Regions from separate parts of the Bradyrhizobium amphicarpaeae genome, predicted to be linked through region 1. Evidence: riboswitches for the same ligand, from Rfam matches in the RefSeq annotation. Region 1 holds a riboswitch; each other region holds the start of a gene.
What was found. Region 1 has a riboswitch for cobalamin ahead of CIT40_RS12590 (energy-coupling factor ABC transporter permease). Riboswitches for the same ligand answer to the same signal wherever they lie in the genome.
Positions count from the first base shown of each region.

Region 2: another riboswitch for cobalamin. It lies ahead of CIT40_RS18065 (TonB-dependent receptor); the one in region 1 lies ahead of CIT40_RS12590 (energy-coupling factor ABC transporter permease).
Region 3: another riboswitch for cobalamin. It lies ahead of CIT40_RS06615 (TonB-dependent receptor); the one in region 1 lies ahead of CIT40_RS12590 (energy-coupling factor ABC transporter permease).

Region 1 is NZ_CP029426.2:2,759,600-2,762,872, reverse strand. Features, by position in the region: gene cobT (nicotinate-nucleotide--dimethylbenzimidazole phosphoribosyltransferase) at 1-93, opposite strand, end outside; gene cobF (precorrin-6A synthase (deacetylating)) at 104-853, opposite strand; gene CIT40_RS12590 (energy-coupling factor ABC transporter permease) at 900-1,577, opposite strand; cobalamin riboswitch at 1,615-1,833, opposite strand; gene cobA (uroporphyrinogen-III C-methyltransferase) at 1,867-2,598, opposite strand; gene CIT40_RS12580 (cobyrinic acid a,c-diamide synthase CobB) at 2,595-3,273, opposite strand, start outside.
Region 2 is NZ_CP029426.2:3,885,179-3,888,451, reverse strand. Features, by position in the region: gene CIT40_RS18075 (ATP-binding protein) at 1-1,074, shown strand, start outside; gene CIT40_RS18070 (response regulator) at 1,071-1,508, shown strand; cobalamin riboswitch at 1,537-1,750, shown strand; gene CIT40_RS18065 (TonB-dependent receptor) at 1,865-3,273, shown strand, end outside.
Region 3 is NZ_CP029426.2:1,357,214-1,360,486, reverse strand. Features, by position in the region: gene CIT40_RS06620 (alpha/beta hydrolase family protein) at 1-718, opposite strand, end outside; cobalamin riboswitch at 1,680-1,875, shown strand; gene CIT40_RS06615 (TonB-dependent receptor) at 1,983-3,273, shown strand, end outside.

The DNA of each region.
Region 1 (3,273 bases):
CGGCTTTGTCAGTTGCGCCTGCCGCGCGATCGCCGCCGCGCGATGGGCCGCGGAGATCTCGGGGCAGTTCTTGGTAACCCATTCAGGGAGCATGCTGCCTCGCTTAGTGCACGCGCTTGAGAATGTAACTGTCCATGATCCAGCCATGCCGCTCGCGCGCCTCCTGGCGCGCCGCGACGATGCGCGGGCCAATTTCGGCGAGCGCGCCGGACATGACGACCTGGTCGGGCATGCCGAGATATGCGCCCCACCAGATCTGCAGGCCTTCCGGATCGAGCGCTTGAAACGCCGTGCCGCCGTCGAGCATCACCACCAATGTATCGACACCTTGCGGCCAGCCGCCTTCGCGCAGGCGCCGCCCCGTCGTGACCAGAAACGGCTCGCCGATGTCGTTGAGCGGCAGCGCATGCGCCGCGCACAGCGCCTGGATCGAGGTGATCCCGGGCACGACCTCGATGCCAGGCAAGGGATTGAGCCGCCGCGCAATGCGCAATGAGGAATCATAGAGCGAGGGATCGCCCCAGATCAGCAGCGCAACCTTGCCCTCGCCTTCGAGATGGTTTGCGATCGTCTGCGACCAGGTCGCTGCAACCGTATCGTGCCAATCGTCCACGCCCTTGCGGTAATCGGCTTCAGCAGCGTCGCGCACGGGAAGATCGAATTCGGCGATGGCTGTCTTGTCGCTGGTGAGCACGCCCGCGCAAATCGTCCGCCTGAGATCGGCGAGATCCGACTTCGCCGTTCCCTTGCGCGGGATCAAGACCAGATCGGCGGCGTTGATCGCTTGAACAGCGGCGCGCGTGAGCTGGTCGGGATCGCCGCAACCGATGCCTATCAGGGAGAGCGTGAGCATCGCGAACGCGACGGGCGGCTCTGCTGGCCGCCCGTTCGCTTGTCTCTCAGGCCGCGTTGTGCAGGCGCGGGGTGACGAGGCCGGGCGCGGTGACGCCGCGCAGCGACTTCGCCAGCGCCAGCACGGCGAGGTCGGCGAGCGGCTCGATCACGATGACCAGTGCGTAAGACGCCGCGAACGTCGCGATGCTCGCGAGGTTGCTCATCGCAAAGCCCGCACCGTAAAGCGCCCAGAACGCTACCCAGGCGATCACGCCGGCCTGATAGGTCGTCGACAGCGCCAGCGCCTGGCGATACTTCAAATCAACATAGGCGGTGTTGCGCGAAATGATCCGCGAGGCGATCGCCTGGATCGCAAACAGCGGCACCAGCAGCGTCGTGACGTTCATGCCATATTGCGGGATGTCAGCGGGCTCGAAGAACACGCCCTGGAGTAGGAGACCGAAAGCAAGGCCGAAGGCCGCGGGCGCCGCGCCGAACAGCAGGAACAATGTCGAGCCGAGGATGAAGTGCACTTCGGAGACGCCGACCGGAAAGTGCGGCAGGATCTCGAAGAAGACGAAGACGAGGACCGTGGTCGCGAGCGTCCGCGCCGCGAACGACGTAACGCCCTGCTCACGCACGGTCTCCACCGCAAGCTTCAGTGCAACGCCGCCCGCGGCGATGCCGGTTGCGTAACTCAACACGAGCTTGGCGCCCGTCACTAGACCGGGTTCGATATGCATGGCTCAATTCCTTCCTGCCGTCACACCCGACGGCCTTGGCCTCAAAACGTGCACGGCCGGTCTCCTGGCTCGCGGTTCCCCGGGATTTCCGGCCTTCCCGGACCTTGCGGCCCAGTGGCTGATCGGAGTCCCTCACCGCTTACAGTCGCGGGGGCGGCTGGGGTTTTGGGCGCCGCAACTGGGTCCGCCCACCCCCATTCCCGATTATGCTCCGGCGCTTTGCGCCGCGTTGAGCACCATGCCCCTCCTGTGTGCCCCTTTCGTCGAGCCTGCGCAAGTGCCGGGCCGATCATGACGGATAATCCCCCGCCAGCGCGCCGAACAGGATCACGGCGGCGGTCGAAGCGGCACCGCCGCGGGCAAGCTGATCGGCGAGTTCGACAATGGTGGTGCGCACCAGCCGCTCGTCGGGACGGCCGAGAGATTCGGCGACCAGCGCCGGGGTATCCGGGGCGAGGCCGTGCGCGACCAGTTTTGCCACAAGCGCCGGAAAGGTGCGTCGGCCCATATAGACCACGGTCGTCGCCTCGGGATCGGCCAGCGCCGCCCAATTCAGGTTCGGCGGCAACTCTCCGGTGGCATCGGCCCCGGTCACGAACTGCACCCGTCGCGAGGTGTGACGCCGTGTCAGGGGAATGCCGGCCTGTGCCGCTGCGGCGCAGGCCGAGGTGACGCCGGGAACGATCTCGTAGCCGATGCCCGCTTCGTGCAGCGTCTCCAGCTCTTCTTCGAGCCGGCCGAAAATGCCGGCATCGCCCGACTTGAGCCGCACCACGCGCACCCCTGTCGCGGCATAGTCGACCAGCAGGCGGTTGACGTGATGTTGCTTGGTCGAGGCACGCCCTGCCCGTTTCCCCACCGCGACGAGATTTGCGCCGGGCCGGGCGAGATCGAGGATCGCGCCGGAGGCAAGATCGTCATAGAGCACGACGTCGGCCTCGCGCAGCCGCGCGGCGCCCTTGAGCGTAAGAAGCTCGGGGTCGCCTGGTCCGGCGGAGATGAAGGAGACGAATCCGCTCACCGGTCCTCCGCAATCAGATGAAAGAACGTGCCGGTGGCGTGGCCACGCCGCGAGCCGGTCTCGGCGATGACCGCGCCGGTGGCATCATGCACCACGGCCAGCGGCATGTCAGGCTGGGCGACGATCGTGGAATAGTGGAATTCGTGGCCGCGCAGGCGTGCGCCGGAACTATGTCCCGGCATCGGCGCGTCCAGCGTCGCGAGGCGATAGCCCAGATGCATGCGGCGCTTCGCAAAGCTGGTCTCCAGGCCAAGCAAGCCCGTCATCTCGTGGCGAATGCCGTCCGCGTCGGTCAAAGCGGTACCCAGCACCATATAGCCCCCGCATTCGCCGTGCACCGGCCGGGTCTCGGCGAAGGCGCGCAAGCCGCTGCGAAAACGCGCACTGGCCGCGATCCTGCCTGCATGGAGCTCGGGGTAGCCGCCGGGGAGCCAACACACATCGGCGCCGGCGTCAGGCGCTTCATCGGCGAGCGGCGAGAATGTCGAGATCTCCGCGCCCCCCACGCGCCAGGCTTCCAGCATATGCGGATAGACGAAGGAGAACGCGGCATCGCGGGCGAGCGCGATGCGCTGCCCCGGTGGCGTCACGTTCGGCCCGTTCACGGCGGGTTGCAGCGACCAGGACGCAGCGCAGCGCAGCACCGCGTCGAGATCGACATGCTCGGCGACGAAA
Region 2 (3,273 bases), 1.1 Mb from region 1:
CAGCTGGCGCGCATTCGCAGGGATGCCGAGGAGATCCAGCGCCGCCAGGCCGCGCGGCTGGAGGCTGTCGTCAGCACCGTGCCGACCGCGGTCTGGTTCACCTACGACCGCGAAGCGAAGCGCGTGTTCGGCAATGCCTATGGAGCGCGGCTATTGCGGGTACGGCCTGATGCCAACATGTCGCTGTCGGCGCGCGAGGGCGACCGTCCGGCCTGCCGCGTCCTTCGCGATCGCGTCCCGGTCGAAACGTCCGAACTGCCGCTCCACCGCGCGGCCCGCGGCGAGGAAGTCGCCGGCGAGGAGCTCGAGCTCCGCTTCGATGACGGCTCCTCGGTCACCGCGATCTTCCAGGCGTCTCCGATCGTCGACGCCGCCGGTGTATTCCAGGGCGCGGTTTGTGCGGCCATCGACATCACCGAGCGCAAGCGCCAGGAGCGCCATCGCGAACTGCTGGTCAATGAGCTCAATCACCGCGTCAAGAACACGCTGACGACAGTGCAGTCGTTCGCGCTCCAGACCCTGCGCAACGCATCGAGCCTGACGGAGGGGCGCAGGGCGTTCGATGCGCGATTGATCGCCTTGTCGAAGGCACACGATGTGCTGGTCAGGGAAAATTGGGAGGCGGCGGAGCTGAGAGAGGTCGTGACCGAGGCTCTCGCCGCGCATGCCGAGCCGGAGAGTGCGAGGCTCAATTTCGGCGGGCCGGATCTGCGCATGCGGCCTTCGGCTGCACTGGCCATCTCGATGGCGCTGCACGAGCTTGCGACCAACGCCGTCAAGCATGGCGCCCTGTCGAACGGCTCGGGAACCGTCGACCTCGCCTGGAAGGTCGATGATCGTTTCGAGTTGTGCTGGACCGAGCTGGGCGGTCCCGCCGTGGTCCCGCCGTCGCGGCGCGGGTTCGGCACCCGCCTGATTCAGCAAGGGCTGTCGCACGAATTCGGCGGCGCCGACGTCGATCTGCGCTTCGCGCCCGAAGGCGTCGTTTGCGTCATTCGCGCGCAGCTGCATGAAATCCGCGCCACCCTGGGCGGATTAGATATCGCAACAATGGCTGCCGGGAGGCCCTCATGAAACCTGAAACCGATCTCGCTGGCCAGCGGGTCTTCGTCGTGGAAGACGAGTCGCTTGTGATGATGCTGCTCGAGGATTCCCTTGTCGATGCCGGCTGCGAGATCGCGGGCATGGCCTCGCGCGTCGATGACGCGCTCGCGAAGGCGGCTGCGCTCTCGTATGATGTTGCGGTCCTCGACGTCAACCTCAACGGGCGGCAGACTTTCGAGGTCGCGCGCTGTATCGCCGAACGCGGCATACCTTACGTGTTCGCCACCGGTTACGGTCCGGCGAGCTTGCTTGCGGACTTCCGCCACGTTCCGATCCTGCAGAAGCCGTTTCAGCAACAGGACCTGGAGACCGCGCTCCGCCAGGCTCTAGCGGCGCAGAGCGAGCGGAACGAAACCGCTCCCCCCGGCGAGCTTCCGGCCACGCAGACCTGTCCCTTGGCGTAGCCGTCGATTGACTCGCCGAGGCGTTGGCCCCTAAATGACCGGCGACGGTTCTCCTCACGGAGATCAAAAGGGAATGTGGTGCGGGACGTCCCATCGCCGGGACTTGTCTCAACGCCGCGGCTGCCCCCGCAACTGTAAGCGGTGAATCTTTCGTCTCATGCCACTGGGAAACTCGGTCCTGGGAAGGCGACGCAAGGTAACGACCCGCGAGCCAGGAGACCTGCCGTCAGCCGTGGTCACACGCGAAGATGTCGGTCGGGGAGTACAGACATCGGCTTCACCGGAGCAATCCATGGCTCTGCCGTGAAACCTCGTTCGCTGTGACGTGCCACTGACGTCATACCGAGGTTGCCATCGTGTCCCGTGTCGTTCCTGCCGCCAGGCGCCTTGCCGCCGGCCTGCTCGCATCGGTTTCCTTGCCTTCGCTCGATCTGTCTCCCGCCTTCGCCGAGCGGGTCTTGGCCGAGCAGCTGCCACCAATCGAAGTGACCCAGCCCTCCGATCAGAACCGCACGCGCGCAAGGGCAACCGGTGACGGCGAGGCGACCAGGCGCCGGGCGACGGCGGATGTCGCGCCGACGCGACATGGCGCCGGCTCATCCGGCACCGGCGGTGAGGCTGCCGCCGGTAACGGCGGCATCGTCGGGGCCGCCACGACCGTCATCACGGCCGCGGATATCGCGCATTCGCCGTCGCAGACGCTTGCCGAGATCATTGCGACGCAGACGCCGGGCGCCCAGATCACGACGTTCTATGGCGGCCCGATCGCTGCCAAGACCGGCGTGGACCTGCGCGGCTTCGGCGCCTTCGCCACCGCCAATACACTGGTGCTGGTCAACGGCCGGCGGCTGAACGACGTCGACATGGCACAGGTGGACCTCTCCACCATCCCGCTCAATTCCATCGAGCGCATCGAGGTCACGCGCGGCAATTCCGGCGCGGTGCTCTACGGCGACAATGCGGTCGGCGGCGTGATCAACATCGTCACCAAAAATGGCGTCGGCGGACCGCCCGTGAGCGCGCGCATCGAGGCCGGCTTCGGCTCGTTCAACACCCGGCTCGGCAATGTCTCGACCTCGCTCAATTCCGGCCCGTGGTCGACCTCGGTTTACGGCAATACGGTCAGGACCGACGGCTACCGCGACAACAACCGCTATTCACAGCAGAACGGCGTCGGTAATCTCAACTACACCACGCCCGGACTGACCGCGTTTCTCACCGTCACCGGCGACAATCAGGAGCTGCGGCTGCCGGGTGGCCGCACCGTCGATCCCTCGATCGGTCTCGACGAGCTCGCGACCAACAGGCGCGGGACCAGCACGCCATTCAACTACGCCAACCAGCAAGGCTTCAGCGCAACGGCCGGCTTCACCAGGACCCTGGTCAACGGCGTCGATCTCATCGTCGATGGCGGCGTGCGTGACAAGAAGCAGCAGAGCGCGTTCTTCTCCAGCCCGGCGCCGGTTCCGGCCTTCTTCACGTCGACCTATGTCGGCTCCCATCTGACGAATTGGTCGATCACGCCGCGGCTCAGCGTGAAGAGCCTGCTGCTCGGCATGCCGTCGCAGCTTCTGACCGGCATCGACTATTACGATGCGAGCTTTGAGCAGAACCGCGGCGCCGGGCAGGGGCTCGCCGCCTGGCACAATTACGACCTCAGGCAGCAGACGGTCGCGGGTTATTTCCAGCACACCTTGGGTGTAGCGCCCACCACCGACGTCTCCTACGGCGCGCGGGTGCAGACCATCAGCCTTGCGGCACGCGA
Region 3 (3,273 bases), 1.4 Mb from region 1:
GCGAATTCACCCAGCTCGCATCGTTCTTGCGCGGGAAATTGAGAAAGCCGTTCAGCGCCACGAACGCATCGACCGGCGCGCTCGCGGTGGCGGCGGCGTCGACCTTGACGCCCGATTGCTCGAGCTTTTCGAGCATGGCCATGGTCACGAAGCCGCCTTGCGACCAGCCGGCGAGGAACAGCTTGGTCGTGGTGAGCTTGAGGTGATCGAGCACGGCGCGGCTTGCGATCAGCATGTCGTAGGTCGCCTGCTGGTGGCTCGCCTTGACCATGTAGCCTTCCGGCTCCGACGACGTTCCCAGCCCGAAATAATCGGCGCCGATCACGGCGTAGCCCTGGCCGGCGAACTGGGCGATCATCAATTGCGTTTCCGGCGACTGCTGCGGAAACGAGGGGACCTCCTGCTTCCCGTAGACGGTGCCGTGCTGATACGACACCATCGGGAACGAGGTGCCGCTGTCCTCGGGGATCGCGAGCAGCCCGGAGGCGATCGTCGGCTTGTTGCCGCGCTCGGGCACGACGGACGAATAGGTCACGCGATAGAGCCGGACGGCATTGCGCGCCGGGCTGTAGGCCGCGGTGATTCCGGCGAAAGCGGGCGTGTCGACCTGCAGGATCTTGTTGAGCTGATCGGCATCCCAGCGCGCGATGCGCTGATATTCGATGCCGGCCGACAATTTGACGACCTGGCCCTCCTGTGCGTGGGCGGAAACCCCCATGAGGAACTGGACGAGAAGCAGGAGAGAGAAACGCCAAGCCGATGTCATGCAGGAGACCCGTCGCAAGAGACCGTGGAATCAGACCGAGGAATGAGCAGGTGACAGGCCTAAGCAGGTTCGGTTGAGATTGTGTTGCACCTGGCCTCGCGCCAAGTTGGAACCGGGCTGTCGAACCGTGCGCGATTGTCGCAGGTGGGTGGGCCACACGTTCGCGGTCTCGCGGCAATGATTTGCCCGAGTTGTGCTCCTCTTCACACCCTCTCGAAAGAAAGGGTGCAGGGAAGGCCGGGCGCCGGCTGGCACCCGTAAAGACCCCCGTGCTCAATGGATGCACACGCAATGCACAGGGGAGACACAGGGCAGCCGAAACCAGGCCTTCCCTGCGCGATGGTCTGACGGCCAATATGCCGCGCTCTCCCGGGAGCCGAACTTTCCTTTTGGCCTCCCTCGCCATTCGAATTGACGATGCCGGTCGCCCGGTTGGGCTCGCGCGCATCTTCGAACAGCTTGACCGTGGCAACGACGGCCAGGACGACGCGGTTTTGCCGTACGCAGGAGCGCCGTTCGTCTTCGCGGTTCGCGCGCGCTCACGAGGTTCTCTCGCCCTGCACGCGCAAGCTCCGCCTTGACGCCGCCCGCGTCCACCGCAATCCCCGCCCGCGCTCGAAACGACGTACGACCGCCCCTCATGTGGGCCGGGACGGCGGACACATACGACAAAACCGAATTTCGGTAAAGTGGAATGTTTTCGAGAGGAAGGCTTGACAGCGGATCTGCTGTTTTGCCCGACGGGCAGCTGGCCTGGACGAACTTCATCCTCCTCGACGTGTTCGGCACTTGCCGTCTGCCCCATCCGGCGACCGGTTCTTGCGACCGGTGGACTTCCGCACTTTGCCCGATGATGGCGCGACGCGCTGATCTGCCTTCGCGAGACTCCCGGTTGACAGCTGTTTGCAAATGAAACTAGGTTGATTGCGACGGTTCTCCTTCGGGAGATCAATAGGGAATACGGTGCGGGGATCTCCCAATGCCGTGGCTGCCCCCGCAACTGTAAGCGGCGAGCCTTCGCCAAATTGCCACTGAGCCTTCGGGCTTGGGAAGGCGGCGACAGGCAACGACCCGCGAGCCAGGAGACCTGCCGTCAGTCGTGGTCACACGCGAGCACATTGGGCGGGGTGTCCTGGTGAGTGTTGAGCTGCCTTTTTCTCGAGGCAGCGGCCAAGCTGAGTTCGCGGTGACGTGCCACGTTATCGCGAGTCCATTGATGACCTCCCAGACAATCTTCGCCCTGCGGCATCGCCGCACGTTGTTCAATTCAGTTGCACTCTCCTGCCTCGCTTGGTCGACCGATGGCTCGGCACAATCCGGCGGATCGCCCCAGACGCTCGACCCCGTGGTGGTGCAGCATACGGCAACGCCGGCTGCGCGCAGCAACCGCCGCGCCGCGGCCGCGCGCTCCGTGCGTTCCCACCAGCAACGCAACGCGGCTGCCAACGCCAATAAACCCGTTGCCGGCTCGACGGGTCCCGTGTTCGCTGCACCGACGCTCAACCTCACCGGGGCCAGCACGGCCGGGAGCCGGCTCGGACTGACGCGGCTGCAGACGCCGGGCAGCGTGGAGGTGATCTCCGCCGAAACCATCTCCGAACGCGGCCAGCAGAACCTCCTCGAGGCCGTGACGCAGAACGCCACCGGCTTCACGGCGAGCCCGGCCCCCGGCAATGGCGGCGTCTCCTTCAACACCCGCGGCTTCACCGGCCTCGGGTCCGTCATGACCTTGTACGACGGCACCCAGCTCTATATCGGCGCCGGGACGGTGACCTTTCCGTTCGATACGTGGTCGACCGAGCGCATCGAAGTGCTACGCGGGCCTGCGTCGGTGATGTATGGGGCGGGTGCGGTGGGCGGCGCCATCAACGTCGTTTCGAAACTGCCCTTGTGGGTTCCCCGCAACCAGGCCGAGATCTCGCTGGACACCAACATGACGCGGCGTATTGCCGTGGACAGTGGCGGTCCGGTCAGCAAGGACGTCGCCTACCGGATCACGGCCTCCGGCAATATGTCCGACGGCTGGGTCGACCGCGACGACACCTCCAATGTCGCCCTTCATGCCGTGATCCAGCTCAAGCAGAACGAAGACGTCACCTGGACGCTGTCTACGGACTATGGTGACCGCCAGCCGTCACGCTACTTCGGCACGCCGCTGATCAACGGCAGGCTCGATGAATCGCTGCGCTTCAAGAACTACAACGTCAGCGACAGCCATATCCGATACCAGGACAGCTGGAATCAGGTGAAGACCGAATGGCAGGTCGCCGACGGAATATCGGTTCAGAACTCGCTCTATTATTTGAACTCCAAGCGACACTGGAAGGACGTCGAAAGCTACGCCTACAATCCCGCCACCGGCCTGATCAACCGAAGCAGTTATATCGAGATTTTTCACGTCCAACAGCAAGTCGGCAATCGCATGGATGCGAAATTCCGCGGGCATGTCTTCGGCATGGCCAACGAGTTCCTCGCGGGTTTCGACGTCAACAGCATCAACTTCACCC